3 regions of the Streptomyces sp. NBC_00390 genome follow, and region 3 is predicted to be linked to each of the others. Evidence: riboswitches for the same ligand, from Rfam matches in the RefSeq annotation. Region 3 holds a riboswitch; each other region holds the start of a gene.

Region 1 (9,455 bases), 3.1 Mb from region 3:
GAGGCCGCAGCGGCCCAGGAGCAGCGCAACCTCAGGGGTCATGGCACCTCCGTGGGCCGGGCGCGCGGCGCCGGGTCGCAGGCCGCGGCGTGCGGTGCCGCCCCCCGTACGGCACCGCAACGCCGCGGTTCCTGCGCTGACTTGCCAACGGTGGTGGACGCCGCTGCAATAGCGATGAAATTCTGATGATCCGTGATGACCCAGGGGGTCGGATGGCCATGGGGGCGCTGCCGGAGGAGCTGCACATCGCGTTACTCGGCCCGGTGCAGGCACGGCGCGGCGGCCGGGAGGCGTCCATCGGCCCGGCCCGCCGGCAGGCGGTGCTGACGGCGCTGGCGCTGCGCGGCGGCCGGCTGGTCAGCCACGAGCAGTTGATCGACGGAGTGTGGGGCGAACGGCCGCCGCGGACGGGCCGGCGGGTCCTGCCCAGCTACGTGTACGCGCTGCGGCAGGCCCTTGACGTGCCGGGTGCGGGGCAGGACGAATCGGTGATCCGCGGCGGGTCGGGCGGCTACCGCTTGGCCGCACCGGTCCGCCTCGACACCGCGCGCCTGGCCGAACTCGCCGCGGGGACAAGCCGGCTGCTGGACTCCGGTGACCCATCGGGGGCGCTGGCCTCCGCTGAGCAGGGCCTGCGCCTGTTCCGCGGGGAACCGCTCGCGGGGCTGCCCGGCCCGTTTGCGCTCGGGGAACGGCAGCGGCTGCTGATCGAGCGCCGGTCCTTGCAGCAGCAGCGGCTGGAGTGTCTGCTGCGGCTCGGCCGCGGCAGCGAGGTCCTCGCAGACCTGGCTTCCCCGGACGCCGCTCATCCGCTGGACGAGCAGGTGCTGGCGCTGAGGATCCGGGCGCTGTACGGCACGGGCCGGCAGGGCGAGGCGCTCGCCGCGTACGAAGGGCTGCGGCGGCGGTTGCGACAGGAGTTGGGGACGGCACCGTCCGCGGCCCTGCGGGACCTGCACGCGGCAGTGCTCCGTCACGACGACACGGCCGTGGTCGGCGGCTCGGCCACCGCCGACAGCTCTGTCGTCCCGGACGCGGCACCCGCCTCGATGGCCCCCGTGGCAGCTGCCTCGCGGCGTCCCCGGACATCGCCGCCGCCGGTGTCCGCGCGGGTCCGGCCGCATCGCACGGTGAATGAACTGCCTGGAAACGCGGGTAAGTTGGTCGGCCGTCTCGCGGAGGTCGCCGCACTGACCGCGCCCGCCCCCCAGGACGCCGTCACCGTCGCGACGGTGGACGGGCCTGCCGGGGTCGGAAAGACGTCGCTGCTGGTGCACGCGGCGTGGACGCTTCGCCCCCAGCACCCGGACGGCGTCCTCTTCCTCGATCGGCTCACGCACCACTCACCGGCGGCCGACCGGCCTTTGACGAAGCGGCTGCTCCAGCGGCTGCTGCGCACGCTCGGCATGGCCGACGCGGACGTGCCCCAGGATCGCGACGACCTGATCGCCTCATGGCGCGACGCCACCAGCGGGCTGCGGCTGCTGCTCGTGCTCGACGACGTGGGAAGCGCCGCGCAGGTGCGGCCACTGCTGCCTGCCGGTCCGGGCAGCCGCGTGCTGGTGGCGGGACGGCGCAGGCTGACCGGACTGGACGCGGACCGGTGCGTGACCCTGGACCCACTGCCGGCCACCGACTCGATCGGTCTGCTGCGCCGGCTGATCGGCGAGGCGCGCACCGACGCCGACCCCGAGGCGGTCACCGACCTGGCGCGGCTGTGCGGGGGCCTGCCGCTGGCCCTGCGGATCGCGGGCGCGCGGCTGCAGCACCGGCCGTCGTGGTCGCCGGCCCACCTGGCGGCGCGGATGGCAACGGAGGAGCGGCGGCTGGGCGAGCTGAGCGCCGGGGACCGCAGCGTGGAGGCCGCTTTCCACATGTCCTACGAGCAGTTGAGTGAGGCCCGGCAGCGGGCGTTCCGGCTGCTCGGGCATGCGCCGACGCCTGAGTTCGACGCGTGGACGCCGGCGGTGATGCTCGGTGTGGGCGTCGACGAGGCGGAGCTCGTGCTGGAGGAGCTGTACGACGCGAGCCTGGTGCTGCAACCCGGCCCCGGGCGGTATCGCCTCCACGACCTCGTGCGGGTCCACGCCCGGAAGCTGGCCGACGCCCGGCCCGAGGAGACGGCGCAGGCCCGCCGGCAGGTACTGGAGCTGTATGTGCAGGCGGGCCGGCTCACCGGTGACGACGGCCGGGCACCGGACGGGGCCCCGCAGCGGTTCGACTCCGCGCGGGACGCGGCGCGATGGCTCGACGGGGCGGGGCCGGACCTGGCGGACGTGCCGGGGTATGCGGTGGCGCACGGCGAGGACATTCTGGCGACACAGCTGGGGGTGGCGCTGCGGGACTACTTCCTCCACCACGACCGCTACGACGAGGGACGTGCGGCGCTGACGACGGCGCTGCAAGCCGCGGAGCGGACCGGGGACCCTGCGCTGCGGGTCCTGGTGACGGCGTCGCTCGGGCTGCTGGACTACCAACAGGGCCGGACCGCGCAGGGTGGGGACTGGTTCCGGCAGGGGCTGGAGTGCGCCCGCGAGAGCGGCGACGAGACATTGGCGGCCCAGCCTCTGCTCGGTCTGGCCATCCAGGACTTCCTGCCGGGGCGGTACGACGCGGTGGCGGCCACCACCGACGAGGTGCTGCCGGTCCTGGAACGGGCCGGCGACGAGTGGGGAGTGTCGCTGGCGCTGGCGATGCGGTCGATGAGCCGCTTCATGCGGGGGGAGGTGCAAACAGCGTTTGCCGACGCGCGGGCGGCGCTCGCCGCGGCGGAGCGCAACGGCCGCCCGATGCCGATCAGTCAGCGCCTGCTCTCCCTTGCGGACGGGCATGCGGCGCTCGGCGAACGGGCGGAGGCGCGGGCGGTGCTGCTGCGGGGTGAGGAACTGCTGCGTGAGGCCGGCGACCCGCTGTTGCTGGCGTTGACGCTGACACGGCTGGGATCGGTCGCGGACGACCTTGCGGAGGCGGAACGCCGCCATCGCCAGGCGCTGGCGCTGCACGCGGGCATCTCGCGGCGTTCGGAGCCGCACCGCACGCGGCTCGAGATGGAGATCCGCCGCCGCCTGGGTCAGTCGTACGCGGCGGCAGGAGCGGCGGCACGGGCACGACGGGAGTTCCGTGCGGCACTGGCCCTGGAGCGAGCGGCAGAACACCCGCAGCTGCAGGAGCAGTTACGGGCTTCGCTGGCGGAGGTGGACAGTGAGTGGGCCGGTGTCACCGGCGGGACGCCGGGCGTCACCGGCCGGTAACTGCGCGCAGGTTCCCGGCCGGTGCGGCCGAGGACCCGAATGGTGGAACTTCGACGGAGACTGCGGCAGGCCGGCCGGAGCCGGTTCACCCCTTGCGGACATTTCCGCAAGGGCTTCCCTGCGGCGCCCCCGCACGCCATCCTGACGGTGCATCAGTTCCACGTGACCACAGGGGGGCAACGGGCGTGCCGTCGACGAAGGACGAAGCGGGACACGAGCCGAGAGGCGAACGGACGAGCGCGCCGGAAGGCCGTTCCTCCACCACCCGGACGACCGACCCCCACGTGACCGACCACGGCGGTGGCGTGCGCTCCCTCCGGGTGCCCATTCCGGACAACCCCCTCGGGCACACCCTGGTCCATCTGCTCGACACCGACCGCGGACCCGTCCTCATCGACACCGGCTGGGACGACCCCGCGTCCTGGGACACCCTCACCGCCGGCCTGACCGCGTGCGGCACCTCGGTCGCCGAGGTCCACGGTGTCGTCGTCACCCACCACCACCCCGACCACCACGGCCTGTCCGGGCGGGTCCGGGAGGCGTCCGGCGCCTGGATCGCGATGCACGCCGCCGACGCCATGGTGGTGCGCCGCACCCGGGAGGCCGAGCCGGGGCTGTGGCTCGACTACCTGGCCGACAAGCTCACCCGCGCCGGCGCCCCCGAGGAGCACACCGCCCCGCTGCACGCCGCCCGCGCCGCCGGGCACACGGGCAGCCTCCCCGGGCTGCGCGCGGCCCTGCCCGACCGGGAGATCGTCCCTGGCGAGCTGCTCGGCCTCGCCGGCCGCAGGCTGCGCGCCCTATGGACCCCCGGCCACACCCCCGGCCATGTCTGCCTGCACCTCGAGGAGACCCATCCGGCCCGGCTCGCCGGCAACGGCCGGCTCTTCTCCGGCGACCATCTCCTCCCCGAGATCACCCCGCACATCGGCCTGTACGAGGACCCGGACGACGCCACCGTCACCGACCCCCTCGGCGACTACCTCGACTCGCTCGAGCGCATCGGCCGCCTCGCCCCCGCCGAGGTGCTCCCCGCGCACCAGCACGCCTTCACCGATGCGGCCGGCCGGGTCAGGGAGCTGCTCGTCCACCACGAGGAGCGCCTGGCCGGCCTGCTCGCCCTGCTGGCGCGGCCGCTCACCCCGTGGCAGGTCGCCGAGCGGATGGAGTGGAACCGGCCTTGGGACGAGATCCCCTACGGCTCGCGCAACATCGCGGTCTCGGAGGCGGAGGCCCATCTGCGCAGGCTCGTGAAGCTCGGCCGCGCGGAGGCGGTGCCGGGCAGCGCACCCGACCTGTACGTGGCGTCCGAACCGTGACCTTGCCCTGTGACCTGCGCCCCGCCGCCGCCCGGTGACCGGCCGGTACAGTAACCATGTCGTCATCATGCCCGTACGGGGGGAAGCCGGTGCAAATCCGGCACTGACCCGCAACCGTGAGCCGCCGTCACCGGCGGTGAGTCGGAATGCCTCGTACGCGTTCATGACCGGCTCGTGCCCACCGGGACCCGCCCGGTGGCCGGCACCGTCGAGGGATACGGAGCCGAGCCTGGTGCCTCAGTGTGCCTGCGCCCGGCCCTGAAGCAGGAGAGGCACCACCCGCCATGACCACCGTTCGCCGCTGCGCAGCAGCACTCGCCGTCTCCGCCGTGCTCGGACTGGCGGTGGTACCGGCCGCCTTCGCCGCGCCGAGCCCCACCCCGTCCGCCGCGCTGCCGTCCGGCCTGTACGGCACGGGCGACCCCACGTACGACGGTGTCTGGCGGCAGTCGCTGGCGCTGCTCGCCCAGGACACGGCCGGTTTCGTGCCCGCCGAGGCGGCCGTGGACTGGCTGACCGGGCAGCAGTGCGCGGACGGCGGCTTCCCCTCGTACCGTGCCGACGCGGCGAAGGCGTGCGACGCCAAGCTTCCGCTGGACACCAACGCGAGCGCCGCCGCCGTGCAGGCGCTCGCCGCGCTCGGCGGGCAGGACGCCGCCGTGGACAAGACGGTCGGCTGGCTGAAGTCCGTACAGAACAAGGACGGCGGCTGGGGCTACAACCCGGGCGGGGCCTCCGACGCGAACTCCACCTCCATCGTCATCGGCGCGCTCGCCGCGGCCGGTCTGGGGCCGGCCGACGTGACGTCGAAGGGCGGCAAGACTCCGTACGACGCGCTCCTGACGTTCGCCAAGCCGTGCGGCGGCAAGGACGGCGGGGCGTTCGTGTACCAGGTCAAGAGCCCCGGCATCGTCGCCGACTCCACCGCTGCCGCGGTGCTCGGCGCGCACGGCAAGGGCCTCGTCGTGACGGCGGGCACGAAGGACGGCAAGGGCACGGCCTGCGAGAAGGCGACGACGATCGAGGGCGCGGCCCACAACGGTGCGGCGTACCTCGCGAACGGGCTTGCCAAGACCGGGTACTTCAACACGCCGCCGATGCCGGGCGCCGAGGACTCGGCGCCCGAGCCGGACTTCGGGAACACGGCGGACGCGGTCGTCGCACTGACCGCACAGGGCCTGACCGAGCAGGCGAAGAAGCCGCTGACGTGGCTGGAGCAGAACGCTTCCGCCTGGGCCAAGGAGAGCGGCCCCGCCGCCTATGCCCAGCTGATCTTCGCGGCTCACGCGGCCGGCGCCGACCCGGCCGACTTCGGCGGCCAGAACCTGGTGACCGCGCTCAACGCGACGGGCCCCGCGCCGAAGAAGGCGTCGCCGTCGCCCGCCCCCTCCTCGCGTGACGAGAAGAAGGGTGAGGAGTCCGAGTCCCTGTCCATGTGGTGGATCGTGGGCGCGATCTTCGTCGCCAGTGTCGGCGCCGGCTTCCTGATCAGCGGCCGCAGGAAGCCGCGGCAGTGATGCGCACGCGTTTCCTGGTGCTCGTGCTCGGCGCCGTCCTCACGGTGCTGAGCGCTGCGCCCGCACAGGCGGCCGGCTACCGCTACTGGTCGTTCTGGCAGAGCAGCGGGGCGAAGTGGACGTACGCCACCGAGGGCCCGGCCACGGCGCAGCCCGCCGACGGGTCCGTGAACGGGTTCCGGTTCTCGGTGAGCGAGGACAGCGGGGACTCGGCGCAGCCGCGCCGGGGCCCGGACTTCGCGGCGATATGCGCGAAGACCCCGGCGAAGGCCGGCACGAAGCGGATCGCGCTCGTCATCGACCCCGGCACGGCGGGCGACGCCCCTCAGGGCGAGGCCCCGCCCGCGCTGCGCACGGCGTGCGCGCAGGTCGCAGACGGCGCGACGAGCGCGGAGGCGCTCGCGGCGGTGGCGAAACCGCTGCGCTACAACAGCCAGGCGCTGCTGTGCGCGATCTCCGGCTACCCGAAGTCGGGCTGCGGCGAGCAGGTCTCGGCGCAGGAGCCCCCGTCACGGGATGCGAAGGACGACTCGGGCGGCGGCCCGTCGCTCGGTGTCGTGGCGGGCATCGCGGCGGTACTGGGTCTGGGCGTGGCGGCACTGTGGCAGTCCCGCCGCCGGCGCACCCCATGACGCCTGCGCCTGCCCCAAGGCCGCACGACCCGTCCGGCCCGGCGCGCCGGGCCGCGCAGCGCGAGGCCGTTTCCACCAGCGGGCGCGTCGCGGATGCACTTCCGCCCGCGGCCGACAGCTCGGCCGGGCGCACGCGGCGCGCAGGCACGAGCCGCTCCTCCTCTGCCGGGACCTGGGTCGGCGGCTACCCGGGCGGTCGTCTCCTCGGCCGGCTGCGCGCGCCCGAGGCCACTCGCAGCAACGCCCTGCATGCCGGGGCCTGGTGGGTGTGGGCGCTCGGGCTTGCCGTGGGCGCGTCGCGGACCGCGAATCCGCTGCTGCTCGGACTGCTCGTCGGCGTCGCCGGGTACGTCGTGGCGGCCCGCCGCACCGACGCTCCCTGGGCCCGGTCCTACGGTGCGTTCGTCAAGCTCGGGCTGTTCGTCATCGCCGTCCGCGTGGTCTTCTCCGTCGCGCTCGGCTCCCCCATCGCGGGCACGCACCCGCTGCTCACGCTTCCCGAAGTGCCCTTGCCCGACTGGGCGCAGGGGGTACGGATCGGCGGGCGCGTGCACGCGGAGCAGCTGGTGTTCGCGCTGTACGACGGGGCCAAGCTCGCCACTCTCCTCATCTGCGTCGGCGCCGCCAACGCCCTCGCCAACCCCGCCCGGCTGCTCAAGTCCCTTCCCGGCGCGCTGTACGAGGCCGGCGTCGCCGTCGTCGTCGCCATGACCTTCGCACCCAACCTGGTCGCCGACGTCTTCCGGCTGCGCACCGCACGCCGGCTGCGCGGCCGCCCCACCGGAGGCATCAGGGCCGTCGCACAGATCGCCCTGCCGGTGCTGGAAGGCGCGCTGGAGCGTTCGGTCGCGGTCGCCGCGTCGATGGACGCGCGCGGCTACGGGCGCACCGCCGAGGTCCCGCCCGCCGTACGCCGCACCACCACCGTCCTCACTCTCGGCGGGCTGCTCGGTGTGTGCGCGGGCTCGTACGGACTGCTCGCGGCGGCGGGCGCCGCCTACGGGGTGCCGCTGCTGATCACCGGGCTCCTCGCCGCCGTCGCGGGCCTGCGGCTCGGCGGCCGCCGCTCCGTACGCACCCGCTACCGACCCGACCGGTGGGGCGTACGGTCCTGGCTGGTCGCCGCCTCCGGCGTGGCGGTCGCGGCCCTGATGATCCAGGCGAACGTCCAGGACCCGCAGGCGCTGCACCCCGGCGTCGTACCGCTCATCGCCCCGACACTGCCGCTGTGGCCCGCGCTGTCCGTGCTGATCGGCCTGCTGCCGGCGTTCGTCGCCCCCGTACCCACCGCTCCCGCAGGACCCGAGGAGTCGACCCCGTGATCCGCTTCGACGATGTGTCGGTGACGTACCGCGACGCCGGCGCGCCCACGATCAGCGGCGTCGATCTGACCGTGCCCGAGGGCGAGTTGGTGCTGCTCGTCGGACCGTCGGGAGTCGGCAAGTCGACTCTGCTGGGGGCCGTCTCCGGGCTGGTCCCGCATTTCACGGGCGGCACGCTGCGCGGCCGGGTCACGGTCGACGGCCGCGACACCCGCACCCACAAGCCCCGCGAACTCGCCGACCTCATCGGCACGGTGGGCCAGGACCCGCTCGCGCACTTCGTCACCGACACGGTCGAGGACGAGCTCGCGTACGGCATGGAGTCGCTGGGCCTCGCCCCGGACGTGATGCGCCGACGGGTCGAGGAGACCCTGGACCTGCTGGGCCTGGCCGACCTGCGCGACCGCCCGATCGCGACGCTCTCCGGCGGCCAGCAGCAACGGGTCGCGATCGGCTCGGTGCTGACCCCGCACCCCAAGGTGCTCGTCCTCGACGAGCCGACGTCCGCGCTGGACCCCGCTGCGGCGGAGGAGGTGCTGGCGGTGCTCCAGCGCCTGGTCCACGACCTCGGCACGACGGTGCTGATGGCCGAGCACCGTCTGGAACGGGTGGTGCAGTACGCGGACCGGGTGGTGCTGCTCCCGGGCCCGGGCCTGCCCCCGGTGACCGGCGCCCCGGCGGAGATCATGGCGCAGTCGCCGGTGCATCCGCCGGTGGTGGCGCTGGGCAGGCTGGCGGGGTGGGATCCGCTGCCGCTGTCGGTGCGGGACGCGCGGCGCAGCGCGGGTGCGCTGAGGGAACGCTTGGAGGGCGTCGCTCCGGGAGACGTCATACCGGGGGCCGTGCCTTCCGGGGCCACGCCGCAGGCCCCTGCCCGTCCGGCCGACGGCTCGCGGGCAGCGGCTCCGCCGGCCGTCGGCGCGTCGGCCCAGGCCCCGGCTCCCGCCCCCGGGAGCACGTCCATACGTGCCCGGGCGCGCTCGGGGTGGCTCTTCAGGCGGCGGGCGGCCTCGCACGACGCCGCACCCGCGACCGACGCGCAGTCGCCGGAAACGAGCGGCCCGGTCGGCGGCCGGATCGCCACCGTCACCCGCCTCGCCGTCCGCCGGGCCCGCATCGAGGCCCTCCGTGACGTGACCCTCACCGTTGCCCCCGGCGAGACCATCGCCCTCATGGGCCGCAACGGGGCCGGGAAGTCCACCCTGCTCTCCTCACTCGTCGGCATGGTCGAGCCCACCTCCGGCAGCGTGACCGTCGGCGGCCGCACACCCCACCGGACGGCGCCCCGCGAGCTGATCCGGCAGGTCGGGCTCGTGCCGCAGGAGCCGCGGGACCTGCTCTACGCGGACACCGTCGGCGCCGAGTGCGCCGCCGCCGACGCGGACGCCGGCGCCGAGCCCGGATCGTGCCGCGC
Region 2 (9,455 bases), 3.6 Mb from region 3:
GCCGGGACGGTTCCGCAGCACCTCGATCACCTCGTCGGTGTCGATCCAGCCCCAGTGCAGGGGGTAGGCGAACTCGTCGAGCACGTACAGCTTGTGCGTCTCGGCGGCGAGGTCGCGTTTGACCTGGTCCCAGCCCTCACGGGCCTTGTCCTCGTTGGACTGCTCGCCCTCGGCGGGGGCGCGCTGGATCCATGACCAGCCCTCGCCCATCTTGTGCCAGGCGACGGTGCCGCCCTCGCCGCTCGCGCCGAGGACCTTCAGCGCGTTCTCCTCGCCCACCTTCCACTTCGCGGACTTCACGAACTGGAACACCCCGACCGGCCACCCCTGGTTCCAGGCGCGCAGCGCCAGCCCGAACGCGGCGGTCGACTTGCCCTTGCCGATGCCGGTGTGGACGAACACGAGCGGGCGGTTGCGGCGCTGGCGGGTGGTGAGCCCGTCGTCCGGTACGACGGACGGCTGTCCCTGTGGCATTAAGCGGCCCTCCTGCTGGTTGCTTGAACGCTGCGAACGTCCTTCACGAGCCCGGCGATCGAATCGGCGCGCAGCTCGTCGAGCGTGACGGCGGTTCCGCCGAGTTCCCCGGCGAGCGTGCCGGCCAGTCCGAGCCTTACGTGCCCGGCCTCGCAGTCCACGACGACGGCGGCGGTCCCGTCGGCGGCATGCAGGCGCGCGGCGCGCAGCGCGAGAGCGAACGCGTCGCCGTGCTGCCCGGCGCCGGCGGCGGCCCGCCGGGTGACCCGGTCACGCCCGGTCACGCCGGCCGCCGCTCCTCGCTCCCCGTGCGCGGGCAGCAGGCCGCCGGGGCCTGCCGCTGCCGCGAGCGGGTCCACGCCTCCCGGTCCGCCGGGCATCGCGCCCGCAGGTCCGGCCGACAGGCCGGCGAATGCCGCGAGCCCGTTGCCGCCGCCGACGGCGAGCGCGTCCGTGCCCGTGGCGCCGGTCCGCAGCCCCGGTGCACCGAGGCCGACGCCGGCCGCCGCCGCGCCTGCGGCGACGCGCGTACGCCCGCCGGCACCCGCGCCCGCCGACGCCGTGGCACGGCCGTCCGTCACCACCACCAGCAGCGGGCGACGGGACGGGTCCCGCAGGCGTTCGATGCGCAGGACGTCGTGTGCCTTCAGCAGGCCCGCCGCGAGCGGGGTGCGGCCGCCCGTCGGGAGAAGCTCCAGGCGCGCCGCGGCCGCGTCCACCGACGACGTCGGCGGCAGCGCCAGTTCCGCGTCCTTTCCGCGGAAGGTGACCAGACCGACCTTGTCGCGCCGCTGGTAGGCGTCCAGCAGCAGCGACAGCACCGCGCCCTTCACCGCGCTCATCCGCTGCCGCGCCGCCATCGACCCCGACGCGTCCACCACGAACAGCACCAGGTTCCCCTCGCGCCCCTCGCGGGTCGCCTGGCGCAGGTCGTCACGGCGGACCAGCAGGCCGGGACCGCTGCGCCCGCGCGCCCGCTGATGGGGCGCGGCGGCCTGCACCGTCGCCGCCAGATGCAGCTTGGTGAGCGCGCCTTGGGGCCGACGGGAGCCGGTCGTGCGGCCGTGCTCGGTACGCGCCCGTGAACGGCGCCCGGCCGCGCCCTCCCCGAGACCCGGCACACTCAGCACCTTCGTGCGGAAAGGCTCCGCGGCGCGCACGGGCTGCTGCTCACCGCTCCCGGCACCGGGGAGCGGGGCGGGAGCGTCCGCGTCCGCAGGGTCCGCGGGCGGCGGCTCGGTGGCCGCCGGTGCGTCCGGGCCGCTGCTCTGCGGGGGCAGCCCGCCGCCGCCGTCCGGGCCGCCGTCCGGGCCGTCTCCGTCCGGACCGGGGTCCGGATCGGGCTCCGGATCCGGGTCGGCCTCGTCCTCGCCGAACTGCTCCAGCGTCTCGTCGAGCTTGTCCTCGTCGAGGCCCGGTGCGTCGAACGGAGCCCGCCGCCTGCGGTGCGGCAGCGCCAGCAGCGCCGCCTGGCGAACGTCCTCCTCCGCGACGTCCGTACGCCCCGCCCACGCCGCCAGCGCCGTCGCCGTCCGGGCCATCACGATGTCCGCGCGCATGCCGTCCACCTCGAACGCCGCACAGGTCGCAGCGATCTGACGCAGCACCACATCACCGAGCCGCACGGTGGGCAGCAGCTCCCGTGCGGCCACGATGCGGTCGCGCAGCGCCGTCTCCTCGTCCGCCCAGCGCGCCGCGAAGGCGGCGGAGTCGTCGTCGTACGCGAGCCTGCGCCGCACGACCTCCACCCGCTGGTCCGGGTCCCGCGACGCGGCGACCTCCACCGTCAGTCCGAACCGGTCCAGCAACTGCGGCCGCAGCTCGCCCTCTTCGGGGTTCATGGTCCCGACGAGGAGGAAGCGCGAGGCGTGCCGTACGGAGACGCCTTCACGCTCCACGTACGAGGCGCCCATCGCAGCGGCGTCCAGCAGAAGGTCGACCAGATGGTCATGGAGCAGATTGACTTCGTCGACGTACAGGATCCCGCGGTGCGCGCCGGCCAGCAGGCCCGGCTCGAAGGCCTTCACGCCGTCCGCCAGCGCCCGCTCGATGTCCAGCGCACCGACGAGCCGGTCCTCCGACGCGCCGACCGGCAGCTCGACCATCGCTGTCGGCCTTCTCGCCCCCGGTCCGACCTCGTGTGGCCCGTCAGGGCAGGTGAGGTCGGGCGCAGCCGGGTCGCAGGAGAAGCGGCAGCCGCTGACGACGTCCATGGGAGGCAGCAACGCTGTGAGCCCGCGCACGATCGTCGACTTCGCGGTGCCCTTCTCGCCGCGGACGAGTACACCGCCGATGGCCGGTGAGACGGCATTGAGCAGCAGACTCAGCCGCATGTCGTCCATGCCGACGACTGCGGTGAACGGGTAAGGGACCGATGCCATTAACGAGTACCCCCTTCGAGGGACGTGCTGTGATCGGGCGTGTCAGGGGTGCTGCGCCAGGAGACGACGAGGCACTGGCGCGGATGTGCCCGGGACGGTGAAGAGCACGGCCGTACGGGCTCCGCGTTCCCCGCGTGTGCCGGGACACCGCGAACGGGGGCGGTGTCCCCGGGACGCATGGCCCGCCCCCGCCTCACGGCGCACCCGGCGCAATGAACGGCAGCCCGGCCGGGGGCCCCTGGTCGATCAGCCGCAGCAGCGCGTCCGTGTCGGCATGCTCCTCGATCAGGTCGCCGAGCCGGTCCAGCTGTTCCTCGCGCAGCGAGCCGAAGCTCGTGTCGGGCGCGGGCACGAACCGGCGCCCCGCCGCCGCGGCCACGTCCCGCAGGAACGCCCGCCGGAAGGCGTCGCTCTCCAGCGAACCGTGCCAGTGGGTGCCCCACACGGATCCCACCCGGCACCCGTCCAAGAAGGGTTCGCCGCCGAGGACTTCGGCGACGCCGTGGTGGATCTCGTACCCCTCGACCCGTTCGCCGAGAGCCTCGCCCACCGGTCTGGCCAGGGTCTTCCCGGGCGCGAACCGTACCCGTACCGGCAGCAGTCCGAGCCCCTCGACCTCCCCGGCCTTCGACTCGACGTCGTCCTCGATGCGTTCACCCAGCGCCTGGAAGCCGCCGCAGATGCCGAGCACCGGCAGGCCCGCCGCCGCGCGCCGCCCGATCGCGTCGGCGAGTCCCCGCTCACGCAGCCAGCCGAGCGCCCTCACCGTCCCGCGCGTGCCGGGCACGACCACGAGGTCGGCGTCGACGAGCTCCTCGGCACGGTCCACGAACCGCACCACCACGCCCGGTTCGGCCGCCAGCGCGTCCACGTCCGTGAAGTTGGACATCAACGGCACCGCGCACACGGCGACCCGCAGCACGTCCTCGCCGAACGGCGGCGCGACCACCGACTCGCGCACGGCGCCCCGCAGGGACACCCGCAGCCCGTCCTCCTCGTCGATGCCGAGCCCGTGCGCGTACGGCAGCACACCGAACGTCCGCCGTCCGGTCAGCCCGAGCAGCATGTCCAGGCCGGGCTCCAGAAGGGTCACATCGCCGCGGAACTTGTTCACGAGATAGCCCGCGATCAGCTCCTGGTCCTCCGGCGCCAGCAGCGCCGTCGTACCGAAGAACTGCGCGAACACCCCGCCCCGGTCGATGTCCCCGACCACCAGCACCGGCAGCCGGGCCGCCCGCGCGATGCCCATGTTCACGATGTCCGTGCGCCGCAGATTGATCTCGGCCGGGCTGCCCGCCCCCTCGCAGATCACGGCGTCATACGTGCCCCGCAGCTCCTCCAGGCACGCCATGACGGGCTCGAACAGCTCGCGCTGTCTGCCTCCGTGGTAGCCGCGGGCGCTCAGCTCGCCGACCGGCTTGCCCATCAGCACCACCTGGCTGGAGCGGTCGCTGCCCGGCTTCAGGAGCACGGGGTTCATCAGCGCGCTGGGCTCCACACGCGCGGCCTGGGCCTGCATGGCCTGGGCCCGCCCGATCTCCGCCCCCTCGCGGGTCACGAACGAATTGAGCGACATGTTCTGGCCCTTGAAGGGCGCGACCTTCACGCCCTGCCGTACCAGCCACCGGCAGATACCGGCGGTGACGACACTCTTGCCCGCGTCCGACGTGGTGCCCGCGACCAGCAGGCCCCCGCCTCTGCGTGCGCTCCCGCTCATCCCCGCCCCTTCCCGGCACCGCGGCGCCCCGCCCTCTCGGCGCGGGCGGCCGGCGCCGCTCCGTACGCCAGGCGGACGCCCGCGCCGACTGCGAGAGCCAGCACACCGACCCGCCGCGACAGCCGCACAGCCCGCTCGATGTCCGCGAACTCCACCGGCCGCCCGGAGCCGCCCAGCACCGGGCGGTGCTCGGTCCGGCCGCCGTACGACAGGGTCCCGCCCAGCCGTACGCCGAGCGCCCCGGCGAACGCCGCCTCGACCGGGCCCGCGTTGGGGCTCGGATGCTTCGCGGCGTCGGCCCGCCATGCCCGCACGGCTCCGCGCGGATCGCCGCCGGCGACGACCGCGAGCCCGGCGGTGAGCCGTGCCCCCGGCCAGCCGACCAGATCGTCCAGGCGCGCCGACGCCCACCCGAACCTGAGGTACCGCGGCGACTTGTGCCCCACCATCGCGTCCAGGGTGTTCACCGCCCGGAAGCCCACCAGGCCCGGCACTCCCGCGAGCGCGCCCCACACCAGGGCGCCGACGACCGCGTCGGAGGTGTTCTCGGCCACGGATTCGACCACGGCACGGGCGATCTGCTGCTCGTCCAGGGAGTGGGGATCGCGTCCGCACAGATGCGGCAGCCGCTCGCGCGCGACCTCTACGTCCCCGGCGGCGAGCGCGCCCCCGATGGCCCGCGCCTCGCGGCCGAGCGTGGTGCCGCCGACGACGGCCCAGGTGGCGGCGGCGGTCAGGGCGACGGACGCGGTACGGGAACGGCGCGCGGCCCGGGCTGCCAGCGCGCCCAGGGCGACGGCACCTCCGGCGCACACCGCGGTGTGCAGCGCGCCGCGGCCCCGGTGGTCACGCCACAGGACATGTTCGACGGCGCCCGCGGCGCGCCCGAAGGCGGCGACGGGGTGTCCCCGGCGGGGATCGCCGAGCAGCAGATCGACGACGAGGCCCGCGGTGGCGCCGTACACGAATACACGGTCGGCACGCATGGGTTCAGCGACCCCTTGCGCGGTGGATCTGCCCGCGGACGGACCGGGCGGACACGGCTGAACCGCAGCCAGACATGGCGATGAGTCCTCACTCAGGGTCCGCGCCCTGGTTCGACGTGACCGGCGGTGAGAGTTCCTGGCTCCCCGGGGACTGCTCCCCGGGTGACAGTGGCGGGACCGCGCCGGATTCGCACCGGACTTCCTCTGCTGCCGCCGTAGATGGCCCCGGCAGTCCACCACGCGCGCGAACGCCCGTCAACTCACCCTTGACCTGCGGCGGGACAGTGTGCCGAGCCCCACACCGGGCACTGCACCCCGCCCTGCACCGAACCTCGCGCCGAGGCGGGTGCCGGGGCATGCGCCGACGACGGAAAGGCCGGTCACGGTCCACCCGGGGGTGGACCGTGACCGGCCTTCACTGCACGTGCGCTGCCGTCAGCTGACGATCAGATAGATCCCGTACGCCACGGCCGCGGCGCAGAGTGCGAAGCAGGCGTAGGCGCCGGTGCGGGCCAGTGCCGCGGACCCGCCGCCGGAGGCCGCGGCCTCCTGCTTGCTCAGGCCCACGACGCCCAGGGTGAACAGGCCCACCAGAGCGACGGTGGCGAGGAGACTCACGCCGAAGACGGAGCCGAGAGCTGCCCAGTCGATTTTCATACTGCTGATTCCTTACACCGAGGCCGGGCTGCCGGCCGGCTCGGCCGGGGGAGCGGCCGGGGCGGGGATGGTGGTCTTGATGTCCTGCGCGGGGGTCCCCGCGGGGGGCGGGATGACGGCCGCGATGGCGGTGGTGACGACGCCCGCGGGCTCGTCGGCCTCGATGTCGTTGACGTTGTTGTGGTCGATGACCTGGCGGCGGGAGATGAACCAGATCGCGACACAGGAGGCGATCAGGAAGGCGGCGACGGTCGCGACACCCCAGTCACCCTGCTGGGTGACGAATTCCGAGCCCGCCGCGACGAGGCCTGCGGCCGGAAGGGTCAGACCCCAGGCGACGAACATCCGGGTCGCGGTGGACCAGCGGACGACCCCGCCCTTGCGGCCGAGGCCCGCGCCCATCACCGCGCCGGAGCACGAGTGCGTGGTCGACAGGGAGAAACCGAGGTTGGAGGAGGCGAGGATGACGCTGGCCGCGCTGGTCTGGGCGGCGAAGCCCTGCTGCGGCTGGAGGTCGGTGAGGCCCTTGCCCATGGTGCGGATGATGCGCCAGCCGCCGAGGTACGTGCCGAGCGCGATCGCGAGACCGGCGGAGACGATGACCCACAGCGGGGGGTTGGAACCCGGGGCGATCACATTGCCGGCGACGAGGGCCAGCGTGATGATGCCCATCGTCTTCTGGGCGTCGTTCGTGCCGTGCGCGAGGGAGACGAGACCGGCCGAGGTGATCTGGCCGGCGCGGTAGCCCTTGGCGGTGGCGCCGGCGTCGGCGTTCTTGCCGAGCTTGTACGTCAGCCGGGTGGCCACCATCGCGCCGATGCCCGCGACGAGCGGGGCGGCGATGGCCGGTATCAGCACCTTGGTGACGACGACGCTTCCGTTGACGCCACCGAAGCCGACCGATGCGACCGTGGCGCCGATCAGACCGCCCATGAGTGCGTGGGACGAGCTGGAGGGCAGACCGACCAGCCAGGTCATCAGATTCCAGAGAATGGCGCCGACGAGCGCCGCGAAGATGACTTCCGGCGTGATGCCTGAGTCGTCGACGAGACCGCTGGAGATCGTCTTGGCGACCTCCACCGACATGAAAGCACCGACGAGGTTGAGCACGGCGGACATGGCGACCGCCGTCTTGGGCTTCAGTGCGCCGGTCGAGATGGTCGTCGCCATCGCGTTGGCGGTGTCGTGGAAACCGTTCGTGAAATCGAACACGAGAGCTGTCACGATCACGATCGCGAGCAGCAGTGTGATGTGTTCCATTTAACCCAGGCAATCGTTTGACGTCATTGGCTGGCCGACCGTAGGCAACCTGGATGAACGGAAGGTGAACTGGGCCCGGCGGTGCAGTGTCCGCAAGTGAGTAGAAGTGGTTCCGCTTATGAAGGTGGGGCTCGGCTGCGGTCGCCGAAAGCCCGTGGAATCCGTTCGAAACGGGCCCCGTGCGGGCGATCGTGGTGCCCCGGTGCACGCCTCCGCCGGCTGCCGGTGACTGAGAGGATCGTCACATGACGGAACAGGGGCGGCAGGACGCGCAGGACGCGATCGACCGGGCATGGCGGGACCTCGTGACAACCGCCCGCAGGACGGCGGCCGAGGGTCTGGTGGTCGGCACCTCGGGCAATGTCTCGGTACGGGTCGGGGAGACCGTCCTTGTCACCCCGAGCGGGGTCCCCTACGACAGGCTCACCCCCGCGGACGCCGTCGGTGTCGATCTCGACGGCGGCCGGCTCTTCGGCGACCTGGCGCCCACCAGCGAGCTGCCGCTGCATCTTGAGGTGTACCGCCATACCGGCGCAGGCGCCGTGGTGCACACCCACGCCGTGCATGCCACCGCGGTCTCCACCCTCGTCCCCGAGCTCCCGACCATCCACTACATGACCGCCGCACTCGGCGGCCCCGTACGCGTCGCCCGCTACGCCCTGTACGGCACCGAGGAGCTCGCCCGGAACATGCGCGAGGCCCTGCGCGACCGCAGCGCGTGCCTGCTGCAGAACCACGGAACCGTCACCTACGGCGACTCCCTCGACCAGGCATACGACCGCACGGCCCAGCTGGAGTGGATGTGCCGCCTCTGGCTGACCGCGTCGTCCGTGCCGGGACTCTCGCCCACGCTGCTGTCCGAAGGGCAGCTGAATGAGGTGTCCGACCAGCTGAAGGGCTACGGCCAGCCCCGCCACTGACGGCGACCGGCCTCGCGTCGGGGGCCCTGGACCGAGGTGGGGACCGGTGCCGGCCGGTCCGGTGCCCGGCGACCATGACGCGGGGGCGGGGTGTGCCGGGCCGGGCCGGGTCGGGCCTGTTGCCGGAAGGGCCGGAGTCGGGAGGGCGTTCGCCGGAGGGGCCGGGGCGCTGTCGGCGGCCGCTGCTCCTGGCCGGGTCGGGGCGGTCTGTCGCCGGGAGGCGGCCTTGCGGCCTGCGCCCGCTCGCCGGAGAGGGGCGGGGCTTCTGTCGGTGACCGCCTCGCGGCCGGGTGCGCCTGGCCGGGTCGGGCCACTTGCCGGCAGGCGGCCTTGCGGCCGGTGGCGCTTGCCCGAGGGGGTGGGGGTGCGCCGGGTCCGTCGGCCAGGGGCGGCGGCACCGTGCAGAGGCCCGTCAAGCGGTACGCCGTCCGGCGCCGGCCCGGTGACCGCGGCCCACCCGTACGCCGTCCCGCACGCCCCTCCACTGGCAGCGTGGCCCGTGGCTGCCGACACTGGACGGGTGCGCGCGGCAACAGCGACGGCAGCGGCCGTCACCACTCTGCTCGGCGTCGGCGCGGCAGCGATAGCGGCCGGCCGCTACGCGAGCAACGCCGCGCTCAAGGCTCCGGTCGGGAAACCCCTGCCCGGTGACCCCCGGCTCACCGTGCACGAGACCGAAGGCGACCGCATCACCCTGACCCGCAGCCTGGCCTCGCTTCGCCCCGGCACCTACGGACTCGCAGGCTCCGGCGTCCATGCCGTCGTGGGGCAGGTGCTCGACCACGTCCCCCATGCCCCGGACACCGTCGTACGCCACCTGGTACGCGTCACCGGTGACGGCCTCGAGCGGGGCGACAAGGTCCGCCTCACTCCTCAGCTGCACAGCGGTGCCCCGGCCGACGCGCTCGGCATCGACCACGCCGAGGTCCTCGTCCCCGGCGAACTGGGTGCGCTGCCCGCCTGGTTCGTCCCCGGTGCCCGTACCACCTGGGTCATCACCGTGCACGGTCTGGGCACCACCCGCGAACACCCTCTGAACGTCCTCGAGTTCCTGCACTCC
Region 3 (9,455 bases):
TCCAGTCCGCCTACGGCCTCGCCGCCGACGGTGTGGCCGGCCCCGCCACCTTCGACAGGATCTACGCACTCCAGGACAACGACTGCACGCCGATCCACTTCAGTTACGCCGAACTCAACGACTGCAACACCACGTGGGCGGGCGGCGCGGTGAGCGCGGCGACGGCCAAGTCCAATGCCCTGCGCACGATGTGGAAACTGGAAGCCCTGCGGCACGCACTGGGCGACCATCCCATCACCGTGACCAGCGGTTTCCGCTCGCACGCCTGCAACGACGCGGTCGGCGGCGCGACGAGCAGCCGGCATCTGTACGGTGACGCGGCCGACCTTGGAGCCGGCCCGCACTCGCTGTGCAAGCTGGCCCAGCAGGCCCGCAACCACGGCTTCAACGGCATCCTGGGCCCCGGCTACCCGGGCCACAACGACCATACGCATGTCGACCACCGGGCGAGCCGCTTCTGGTCGGCGTCCAGCTGCGGCATCTGAGCCTGCGCCGGGGGCCCACGACATCGGCCGTGACCCCCGGCACGCTCATCCGTCCGGTCAGAAGTCCTCGTCCAGATCCACTGAGCCCTCGACGGCGACCTGGTACGCCGACGGGCGGCGCTCGAAGAAGTTCGTCAGCTCCTGGACGCCCTGCAGCTCCATGAAGGAGAACGGGTTCTGCGAGCCGTATACCGAGGTGAAGCCCAGCCGGGTGAGCCGCTGGTCGGCGACGCACTGGAGGTACTCGCGCATCGATTCGGTGTTCATGCCCGGCAGGCCGTCACCGCACAGATCGCGGCCGAACTGGAGCTCCGCCTCGACGGCCTCCTTCAGCATGTCCTTGACCTGCTGCTCCAGTTCGTCGTCGAACAGCTCCGGCTCTTCCTTGCGGACGGTGTCCACGACTTCGAAGGCGAAGTTCATGTGCATCGTTTCGTCACGGAACACCCAGTTCGTTCCGGTCGCCAGACCGTGCAGCAGGCCCCGCGAGCGGAACCAGTACACGTACGCGAACGCGCCGTAGAAGAAGAGGCCCTCGATGCAGGCCGCGAAGCAGATCAGGTTCAGCAGGAAGCGGCGGCGGTCGGCCTTCGACTCCAGTCGGTCGATGCTCTCGACCGAGTCCATCCACTTGAAGCAGAACTCCGCCTTCTCCCGGATGGACGGGATGTTCTCGACCGCCGCGAAGGCCGCAGTGCGGTCGTCCGGGTCGGGGAGGTAGGTGTCGAGCAGCGTCAGATAGAACTGGACGTGCACGGCCTCCTCGAACAGCTGGCGCGACAGATACAGCCGCGCCTCCGGGGAGTTGATGTGCTTGTAGAGGGTGAGCACCAGGTTGTTCGCCACGATCGAGTCGCCCGTCGCGAAGAACGCGACCAGGCGGCCGATCATGTGCTGCTCGCCGGGGGAGAGCTTGGCGAGGTCGGCGACGTCGGAGTGGAGGTCGACCTCCTCCACGGTCCAGGTGTTCTTGATCGCGTCCCGGTACCGCTCGTAGAAGTCCGGGTAGCGCATCGGGCGGAGGGTGAGTTCGAAGCCCGGGTCGAGCAGGTTCTTCGGAGTCCGGGAGGTGTCGGCGCTCAGCGCCGTCGTTGAGGGGTGGTGGTCGGGCGACGGGTGGGGGGTCATTACTGGCAGGCCTCGCAGGACTCGGGGTTCTCAAGGGAGCAGGCGATCGCATCGGCGTCGGGGGCCGCCTGCTGGACGTGGATGGTGGCAGGGGCCGTGCCGGACGCGGCGCGCGCGATCCGGGTCGCGGGGCGTGAGCGCAGGTAGTACGTCGTCTTCAGGCCCTGCTTCCAGGCGTACGCGTACATCGAGCTGAGCTTGCCGATGGTGGGCGTCTCCAGGAACAGGTTCAGCGACTGGCTCTGGTCCAGGAACGGTGTCCGCGCCGCTGCCATGTCGATCAGGCCACGCTGCGGGATCTCCCATGCCGTGCGGTACAGGGCCCGCACCTCGGCCGGCACCCAGGTGAAGTCCTGCACCGAACCGTTGGAGTCGCGCAGGGCCTCGCGGGTCTGGGTGTCCCAGACGCCGAGCTGCTTGAGCTCCTCCACGAGGTAGGAGTTGACCTGCAGGAACTCGCCGCTGAGTGTCTCTCGCTTGAAGAGGTTGGAGACCTGCGGCTCGATGCACTCGTACACGCCCGCGATCGAGGCGATCGTCGCGGTCGGGGCGATGGCGAGCAGGAGCGAGTTGCGCATGCCGACCGTGGCGATACGCTCCCGCAGCGCGTCCCACCGCTCGGGCCAGTTGAGCTCGACACCGTAGTGGTCGGGGTGCAGTACGCCGCGTGCCGTACGGGTCTCGGACCACGCCGGCAGCAGGCCGTTGCGCTCGGCGAGGTCGCAGGAGGCCTCGTACGCCGCCAGCATGATCCGCTCGGCGATCTTCGTGGAGAGCGCCTTGGCCGCGGCCGAGTCGAACGGCAGCCGGAGCTTGAAGAAGACGTCCTGCAGGCCCATCGCGCCCAGGCCCACCGGCCGCCACCTCGCGTTGGAACGCCCGGCCTGCTCGGTCGGGTAGAAGTTGATGTCGACGACCCGGTCCAGGAAGGTCACGGCGGTGCGGACGGTCTCGTCGAGGCGCTGCCAGTCGAGGTCGCCGGACGCGAGGACGAACGCACCGAGGTTGACCGAGCCGAGGTTGCACACGGCTGTCTCGCCGTCGTCCGTGACCTCGAGGATCTCGGTGCACAGGTTCGAGGAGTGGACGACGCGGCCCGGCTCGGCGGTCTGGTTGGCGGTGCGGTTGGACGCGTCCTTGAAGGTCATCCAGCCGTTGCCGGTCTGGGCGAGGGTGCGCATCATCCGGCCGTACAGGTCGCGTGCCGCGATGGTCCTGCGGGCCAGGCCCGCTGCCTCGGCCTCGCGGTAGGCGGTGTCGAACTCCTCGCCCCACAGGTCGACCAGCCCGGGTACGTCGGCGGGCGAGAACAGCGACCAGTCGGCGTCCGCCTCGACGCGGCGCATGAACTCGTCGGGGACCCAGTGCGCGAGGTTCAGGTTGTGCGTACGCCGCGCGTCCTCACCGGTGTTGTCCCGCAGCTCGAGGAACTCCTCGATGTCCGCGTGCCAGGTCTCGAGGTAGATGGCGGCCGCGCCCTTGCGCCGGCCGCCCTGGTTCACCGCGGCGACCGAGGCGTCGAGGGTCTTCAGGAACGGCACGATGCCGTTGGAGTGCCCGTTGGTGCCGCGGATCAGGGAACCGCGGGCGCGGATACGGGAGTACGAGAGCCCGATGCCGCCGGCGTGCTTGGAGAGGCGGGCGACCTGGTGGTACCGGTCGTAGATCGAGTCGAGCTCGTCGAGCGGCGAGTCCAGCAGATAGCAGGACGACATCTGCGGGTGGCGGGTGCCGGAGTTGAAGAGCGTGGGGGAGGAGGGGAGGTAGTCGAGCCGGCTCATCAGTCCGTAGAGCGCGGCGACTTCGTCCAGGGCACGGGCCCCCCTCGCGCCGTCGGACGTGGTGTCCTCGGCGAGCCCGGCGGCCACGCGCAGCATGAAGTGCTGTGGGGTCTCGATCACCTGACGGGTGATCGGGTGGCGCAGCAGATAGCGGCTGTAGAGGGTGCGCAGCCCGAAGTAGCCGAACCGGTCGTCGGCGCCCTGGTCGATCAGGTCGTCGAGGCGGGCCATGTGCCGCGTCACGAACTCGGCCGTCCGGTCGGCGATCAGGCCTTCGCGGTGCCCCACGGCGACCGATGCGGAGAAGCACACCGCGCCCTGCCCGGCGGCCTCTTCGGCGATCGTGCGGGTCAGCAGCCGGGCGGCGAGCCGGGAGTAGGCGGGGTCCTCGGAGATCAGTCCGGCGGCGGCGTCGGTGGCGAGGGAGCGCAGTTCGGCCTCGTCGGACCCGGCGTGCCGGCCGCGCAGCGCGGCGGCGGCGACCCTGCCGGGGTCGGTGTCGGGCAGGTCGGCCGTGAGCTCGGTCAGGAGCCGCAGGAGCGCGGTCCCGGGGCCGTCGGCCGTCTGCTCGACGGTGCCTGAGGCCGGATCGGCCGGCGCGATCGTCACGTGGTGCTCCCTCGCTCGGTTCCGGACCGGCGGGGGAGGGGAAGGCCGTGCGGCGTACGTGCCGCAGCGGGCAGCACCGTGCACGGCGTCCACCGGCCCAACCGCGAGACCCGGACGTCTTGGCACCCGGGTCGGTCGAACCGGATGCACCGTCGGCAGGTCCTCGGACTTGTGGGCGCGGCAAAGTGCACCACATCACACCGTTGCGGGACAGTTCCGGATTCGCACCGGATTCCCCTGCGGCGACAGCGAGCATGAGCATACATGTGGGGGCGGCCCGTTGCGTCACCCACCACATGTTGTGTCGGTGGGTAGGTTGTTGCCCGCTTTGCTCTCGTCGTTGACGAGAGCGGGCCGCCGGTTTCCCGGCGGCCCGCTGCTCGTTGGCGGTCGGTCGGTCAGTGACCGGCGCCCGCTGTGGCCGGCGGGAGTTCGGCCTGGACGCCCGGGTCACCCGCGTCCGCCGTGTAGTCGGACGGGCTGGTCTCGTCGACGCCGTCGGGGGCCTTGGCCGCCCGCAGGACGAAGGTGAGGACCACGGTGACGACGACGTTCAGCACGAACGCGGTGAGGCCGATGTAGCCGATCTCACCGATGCCGGGGATGACATCGGACGAGCCGCCGAAGTGCTTCTGGGCCGGGGTCGCGACGCCGTACGCGGTCCAGGTGCCGTAGACCATGCCGACCGCCCAGCCGGCGATCAGCGCCCAGCGGTGGAACCAGCGGGTGAACAGACCGCCGACCAGGGCCGGGAAGGTCTGCAGGATCCATATGCCGCCCAGCAGCTGGAAGTTGATCGCGACGGTCTTGTCCATGGTCAGGACGAAGACCAGCGCGCCGACCTTCACCAGCAGCGAGACCAGCTTGGAGACCTTGGTCTCCTGCGCCGGGGTCGCATCGGGCTTGATGAAGTCCTTGTAGATGTTCCTGGTGAAAAGGTTGGCCGCGGCGATCGACATGATCGCCGCCGGTACGAGCGCGCCGATGCCGATGGCCGCGAAGGCCACACCGGCGAACCAGTCGGGGAACATGTCCTCGAACAGCTGCGGAATCGCCAGCTGGCCGTTGGCCACCTTCACACCGGCGGCGATGGCCATGAAGCCGAGCAGCGCGAGCAGGCCCAGCATCAGGGAGTACAGCGGCAGGATCGTGGTGTTGCGGCGGATCACCTCGCGGCTGCGCGAGGACAGGGTCGCGGTGATCGAGTGCGGGTACATGAAGAGCGCGAGCGCCGAGCCGAGCGCCAGCGTGGCGTAACCCCACTGGCCCAGGTCGCCCGGTACCAGTGCACCGGTCGGCTTGCCGGTCGACTCGTTGATGGTCGCGAACTTCTCGCCGGCACTGGCGAAGATCTCGTCGAAGCCGCCCAGCTTGATCGGGATGTAGATGATCGCCACCGCGATGACGATGTAGATCAGGGTGTCCTTGACGAAGGCGATGAGCGCGGGTGCACGCAGTCCGGAGGAGTACGTGTAGGCCGCGAGCACGCCGAACGCGATCAGCAGCGGCAGGTCCTTGACGAACCAGTTGGTGGTCTCGCCGCCGCCGACGCCCATGACGTCGAGCACCGCCTGGATACCGACGAGCTGCAGTGCGATGTACGGCATCGTCGCCAGAATGCCCGTGACGGCGACCGCAAGCGAGAGACCCTTCGAACCGAAGCGCCCGCGTACGAAGTCCGAGGTCGTCACATAGCCGTGCTTGTGCGACACCGACCACAGCCGCGGCAGGAAGGTGAAGATCAGCGGGTAGACGAGGATCGTGTACGGCACGGCGAAGAAGCCGGCCGCGCCGGCCGCGTAGATGGCCGCCGGGACGGCGACGAAGGTGTAGGCGGTGTACAGGTCGCCGCCGAGCAGGAACCAGGTCACCCAGGTGCCGAACGACCGGCCACCCAGGCCCCATTCGTCGAGGCTGTGCTCGTTCTCGGCCTTGCGCCAGCGCGAGGCCAGAAAGCCCATGACCGTGACGGCCACGAAGAAGAAGATGAAGACGCCGAGTGCGACGCCGTTCACGTCGTTCTTCACTGCGACGCACCTCCCTTGCGGGCGCGCTGGTCACGCTGCCACAGCTGGTACGCGACCATCGTCAGCGCGGTCGACAGCAGGACCCAGAACATCTGGTACCAGTAGAAGAACGGCATGCCGATGAACGTCGGCTCGACCTTCGCGTAGGAGCTCACCCAGAGCATGGCCACGAAGGGCGCGAGGAGGCAGAGGGCAATGACCACCCGCACCGGTGTGACGGCGGGTTGCCTTGCTTCGGGCGCTTGTGGCGGTTCGGGCGCATCGGGCGCCTCGGGCACTGCGGACATCGTTGTCTCCGTCCCCTTGCTGATCAGCTGTACCTGTAACGCGCAGGGAAATGTAGGCGAGGGTTTTGAAGCGAGTCACCCCCTGTCCGTATATCGGTACGGCAACGACTGTGTCCAGGCTCCGGGCACGGAGGGGGAAACGCGACATAGCGCCGCAACGTTTGTTGCGGCGCCATGCGGTTGACGGCGGATCAGGCAGCTGCCGGGCCGGCCGGACCCCCGGCAGGGGTGTGTGGCCGGGCCGGCGTTCAGTCCTTCGGCCGCTGCAACCTCGCCACGCTGTGCTGTTCCGGGGGGCGACCCCCGGACCCCCGGCAGGGGTGTGTGGCCGGGCCGGCGTTCAGTCCTTCGGCCGCTGCAACCTCGCCACGCTGTGCTGTTCCGGGGGGCGACCCCCGGACCCCCGGCAGGGGTGTGTGGCCGGGCCCGCGTTCAGTCCTTCGGCCGCTGCAACCTCGCCACGAACTTGTAGCGGTCGCCGCGGTAGACCGAGCGCACCCACTCCACCGGCTCGCCCTGCGCGTCCAGCGAGTGGCGCGACAGCATCAGCATCGGCAGGCCCACGTCCGTGCCGAGCAGGCCGGCTTCGCGCGGGGTGGCCAGGGAGGTCTCGATCGTCTCCTCGGCCTCGGCCAGATGGACGTCGTACACCTCCGCCAGTGCCGTGTAGAGCGAGGTGTACTTCACCAGGCTGCGGCGCAGCGCCGGGAAGCGCTTTGCCGACAGATGCGTCGTCTCGATGGCCATCGGCTCGCCGCTGGCCAGGCGCAGCCGCTCGATCCGCAGCACGCGTCCGCCGGTCGAGATGTCCAGCAGGCCGGCCAGCGTGTCGTCGGCCGTGACATATCCGATGTCCAGCAGCTGGGACGTGGGTTCCAGCCCCTGGGCGCGCATGTCCTCCGTGTACGAGGTGAGCTGCAGCGCCTGCGAGACCTTGGGCTTGGCCACGAAGGTGCCCTTGCCCTGGATACGTTCCAGCCGGCCCTCGACGACCAGTTCCTGGAGCGCTTGGCGCACCGTGGTGCGCGAGGTGTCGAACTCGGCCGCCAGCGTGCGCTCGGGCGGCACCGGCGTGCCGGGCGGCAGCGTTTCGGTCATGTCGAGCAAGTGGCGCTTGAGCCGGTAGTACTTGGGTACACGCGCGGTCCGTGTCTGGGCACCGCTCTCGTTCTCGGTGCTGCCCCCGTCCGTGGTCATGGCCCGCCTTCCCGCCTGCTGCGCTCCTGCCGTCACCGGCTCCTCCGTCTGTAGCGGCTCACATGGTGGCATGGACCGGTCGCAGGTCGTCGCCCTCCCTCAGGTGTCGGTCCGATAACGGACACGACAGCCCTTCTTATACACCCTTGACACCCCTAAAGGTCTAGGCCAAGCTCCGGGTACTGGTCTAAACCACTAAAGACCAAGTCCCAGCCCCACGAGCAGTACTCGGCGTATTTCTCCGTAGGTCTTCGCGGTGGGCGGGGAGTTGCAGAATTCCCTGAGGAGGGTGGCGTGAAGCGCAAGCTCATCGCGGCGATCGGTGTCGCGGGCATGATGGTCAGCATTGCCGCGTGTGGCTCCGACAGCGACAAGCCGGGGGACAAGGCCGGTGCCGAGGTCAAGGAGATCACGGTCTGGCTGACGGTCGACGCCCAGAACAACTGGCCCGAGCTCGTCAAGGCCGCGGATGACGCCGTGGTCAAGAAGCACCCCGGCCTCAAGGTCAAGCACGAGTACTACGGCTGGCCGGACAAGAACGCCAAGCTCGACGCCGTACTCGCCACGGACAAGGCTCCGGACGTGGTCGAGATGGGCAACACCGAGATGCTCGGCTACACGGTCAAGGGCGCCTTCGCCGAGATCGACCCCGCCAAGTTCGACCAGTCCGACGCCTGGCTGGACGGCCTCAAGGAGTCGGTCACGTACAACGGCAAGACCTACGGCGTTCCGTACTACGCCGGTGGCCGCGTGGGCAACTGGCGCAAGGACGTCGCCGCCGAGGCCGGCGTGAAGGCCACGCCGAAGACGTACGCGGAGCTGACCGCCGCCCTCGACAAGATCCAGAAGAAGAAGGGCAAGAAGTTCAGCGCCTGGTACCAGCCGTCGCCGGACTGGTACGCGGCCATGTCCTTCGTCTACGACGCGGGCGGCGCCATCGCCAAGAAGGAAGGCGACCAGTGGAAGTCGACGCTCTCGTCCCCTGAGTCCATCAAGGGCCTCAAGGAGTACAAGAACGTCCTGGACAAGTACATGAAGGCCGACAAGACCAAGGACGAGTCGGACCGCTACATCGTGTACGGCCAGGGCAACGCCGGCATGATCTTCGGCGCGGCCTGGGAAGGCGCCACCTCCGAGACCCCGGAGAACGACAAGACCGGCAAGCTCAAGGGCAACCTCGAGAACTTCGTGATGCCCGGCCCGTCCGGCAAGAACATGCCCGTCTTCCTCGGCGGCTCGGACCTGGCCATCCCGGTCAAGTCCAAGGCGCAGGGCGTCGCGGCCGAGTGGATCAACGCCTTCACCGGCGCCCAGGGCCAGAAGGGTCTGCTCGCCAAGGGCAACCTGCCCAACAACAAGACGGACCTCGCGACCCTGAAGAACGACCCGAAGACGGTCGTCCCCGCCACCGCGGCCGAGTCCAGCTGGTTCGTCCCGATGGCGCCGGGCTGGGGTCAGGTCGAGAAGGCCCAGACCCTCAAGACGATGCTCCAGGAGATCGGCACCGGCAAGAAGACGGTCGAGGAGGCCGCCAAGGCCGCGGACGCCGCGATCGACAAGGTCATCAACACCAAGTGACCGTCCCGGCAGGGCCCCGTCGGCCAACGACGGGGCCCTGCTCCCGTACAAGGAGAGGGACCGCTGAGGAGCGCCCGATGAGTGCCGCAGAGACAACCACTGCCAAGGTGCCGCCGACGCGGCGATCGACAGCCCCCAGCGCCGGCGCCGGGACCGGGGGAGCCGGCAGGCCAGGGAAACAGCGAGGCATCGGCGGCGGAGCCGCACTGCCGTGGACGCTGCTCGCGCCCTGTCTGCTCGTGCTCCTGCTGGTCCTCGGCTATCCGCTGGTCCGGCTGGTGACCCTCTCCTTCCAGAACTTCGGCCAGCCGCAGCTGTGGGGCTTCCAGGAGCCGGAGTGGGCCGGCCTCGCCAACTTCACGA

The links. Region 3 has a riboswitch for cobalamin ahead of OHS70_RS12150 (ribonucleoside-diphosphate reductase subunit alpha). Riboswitches for the same ligand answer to the same signal wherever they lie in the genome.
Region 1: it holds a riboswitch for cobalamin, as region 3 does, so the genes downstream of both, OHS70_RS26325 (prenyltransferase/squalene oxidase repeat-containing protein) here and OHS70_RS12150 (ribonucleoside-diphosphate reductase subunit alpha) in region 3, are expected to answer to the same signal.
Region 2: it holds a riboswitch for cobalamin, as region 3 does, so the genes downstream of both, OHS70_RS28925 (cobalamin biosynthesis protein) here and OHS70_RS12150 (ribonucleoside-diphosphate reductase subunit alpha) in region 3, are expected to answer to the same signal.

The regions. Positions count from the first base shown of each region.
Region 1 covers NZ_CP107945.1:5,971,534-5,980,988, reverse strand. Annotated here, with positions in the region: gene OHS70_RS26340 (hypothetical protein) at 1-42, opposite strand, end outside; gene OHS70_RS26335 (AfsR/SARP family transcriptional regulator) at 213-3,251, shown strand; gene OHS70_RS26330 (MBL fold metallo-hydrolase) at 3,536-4,570, shown strand; cobalamin riboswitch at 4,621-4,780, shown strand; gene OHS70_RS26325 (prenyltransferase/squalene oxidase repeat-containing protein) at 4,855-6,087, shown strand; gene OHS70_RS26320 (SCO2322 family protein) at 6,087-6,719, shown strand; gene OHS70_RS26315 (energy-coupling factor transporter transmembrane component T) at 6,716-8,041, shown strand; gene OHS70_RS26310 (ABC transporter ATP-binding protein) at 8,038-9,455, shown strand, end outside.
Region 2 covers NZ_CP107945.1:6,539,892-6,549,346, forward strand. Annotated here, with positions in the region: gene cobO (cob(I)yrinic acid a,c-diamide adenosyltransferase) at 1-474, opposite strand, end outside; gene OHS70_RS28915 (putative cobaltochelatase) at 474-2,855, opposite strand; gene OHS70_RS28920 (cobyric acid synthase) at 3,049-4,572, opposite strand; gene OHS70_RS28925 (cobalamin biosynthesis protein) at 4,569-5,558, opposite strand; cobalamin riboswitch at 5,667-5,811, opposite strand; gene OHS70_RS28930 (hypothetical protein) at 5,994-6,215, opposite strand; gene OHS70_RS28935 (inorganic phosphate transporter) at 6,228-7,475, opposite strand; gene OHS70_RS28940 (class II aldolase/adducin family protein) at 7,721-8,395, shown strand; gene OHS70_RS28945 (alpha/beta hydrolase) at 8,916-9,455, shown strand, end outside.
Region 3 covers NZ_CP107945.1:2,909,498-2,918,952, reverse strand. Annotated here, with positions in the region: gene OHS70_RS12160 (D-Ala-D-Ala carboxypeptidase family metallohydrolase) at 1-485, shown strand, start outside; gene OHS70_RS12155 (ribonucleotide-diphosphate reductase subunit beta) at 543-1,613, opposite strand; gene OHS70_RS12150 (ribonucleoside-diphosphate reductase subunit alpha) at 1,613-4,003, opposite strand; cobalamin riboswitch at 4,141-4,265, opposite strand; gene mctP (monocarboxylate uptake permease MctP) at 4,402-6,030, opposite strand; gene OHS70_RS12140 (DUF3311 domain-containing protein) at 6,027-6,317, opposite strand; gene OHS70_RS12135 (GntR family transcriptional regulator) at 6,750-7,514, opposite strand; gene OHS70_RS12130 (extracellular solute-binding protein) at 7,809-9,092, shown strand; gene OHS70_RS12125 (carbohydrate ABC transporter permease) at 9,170-9,455, shown strand, end outside.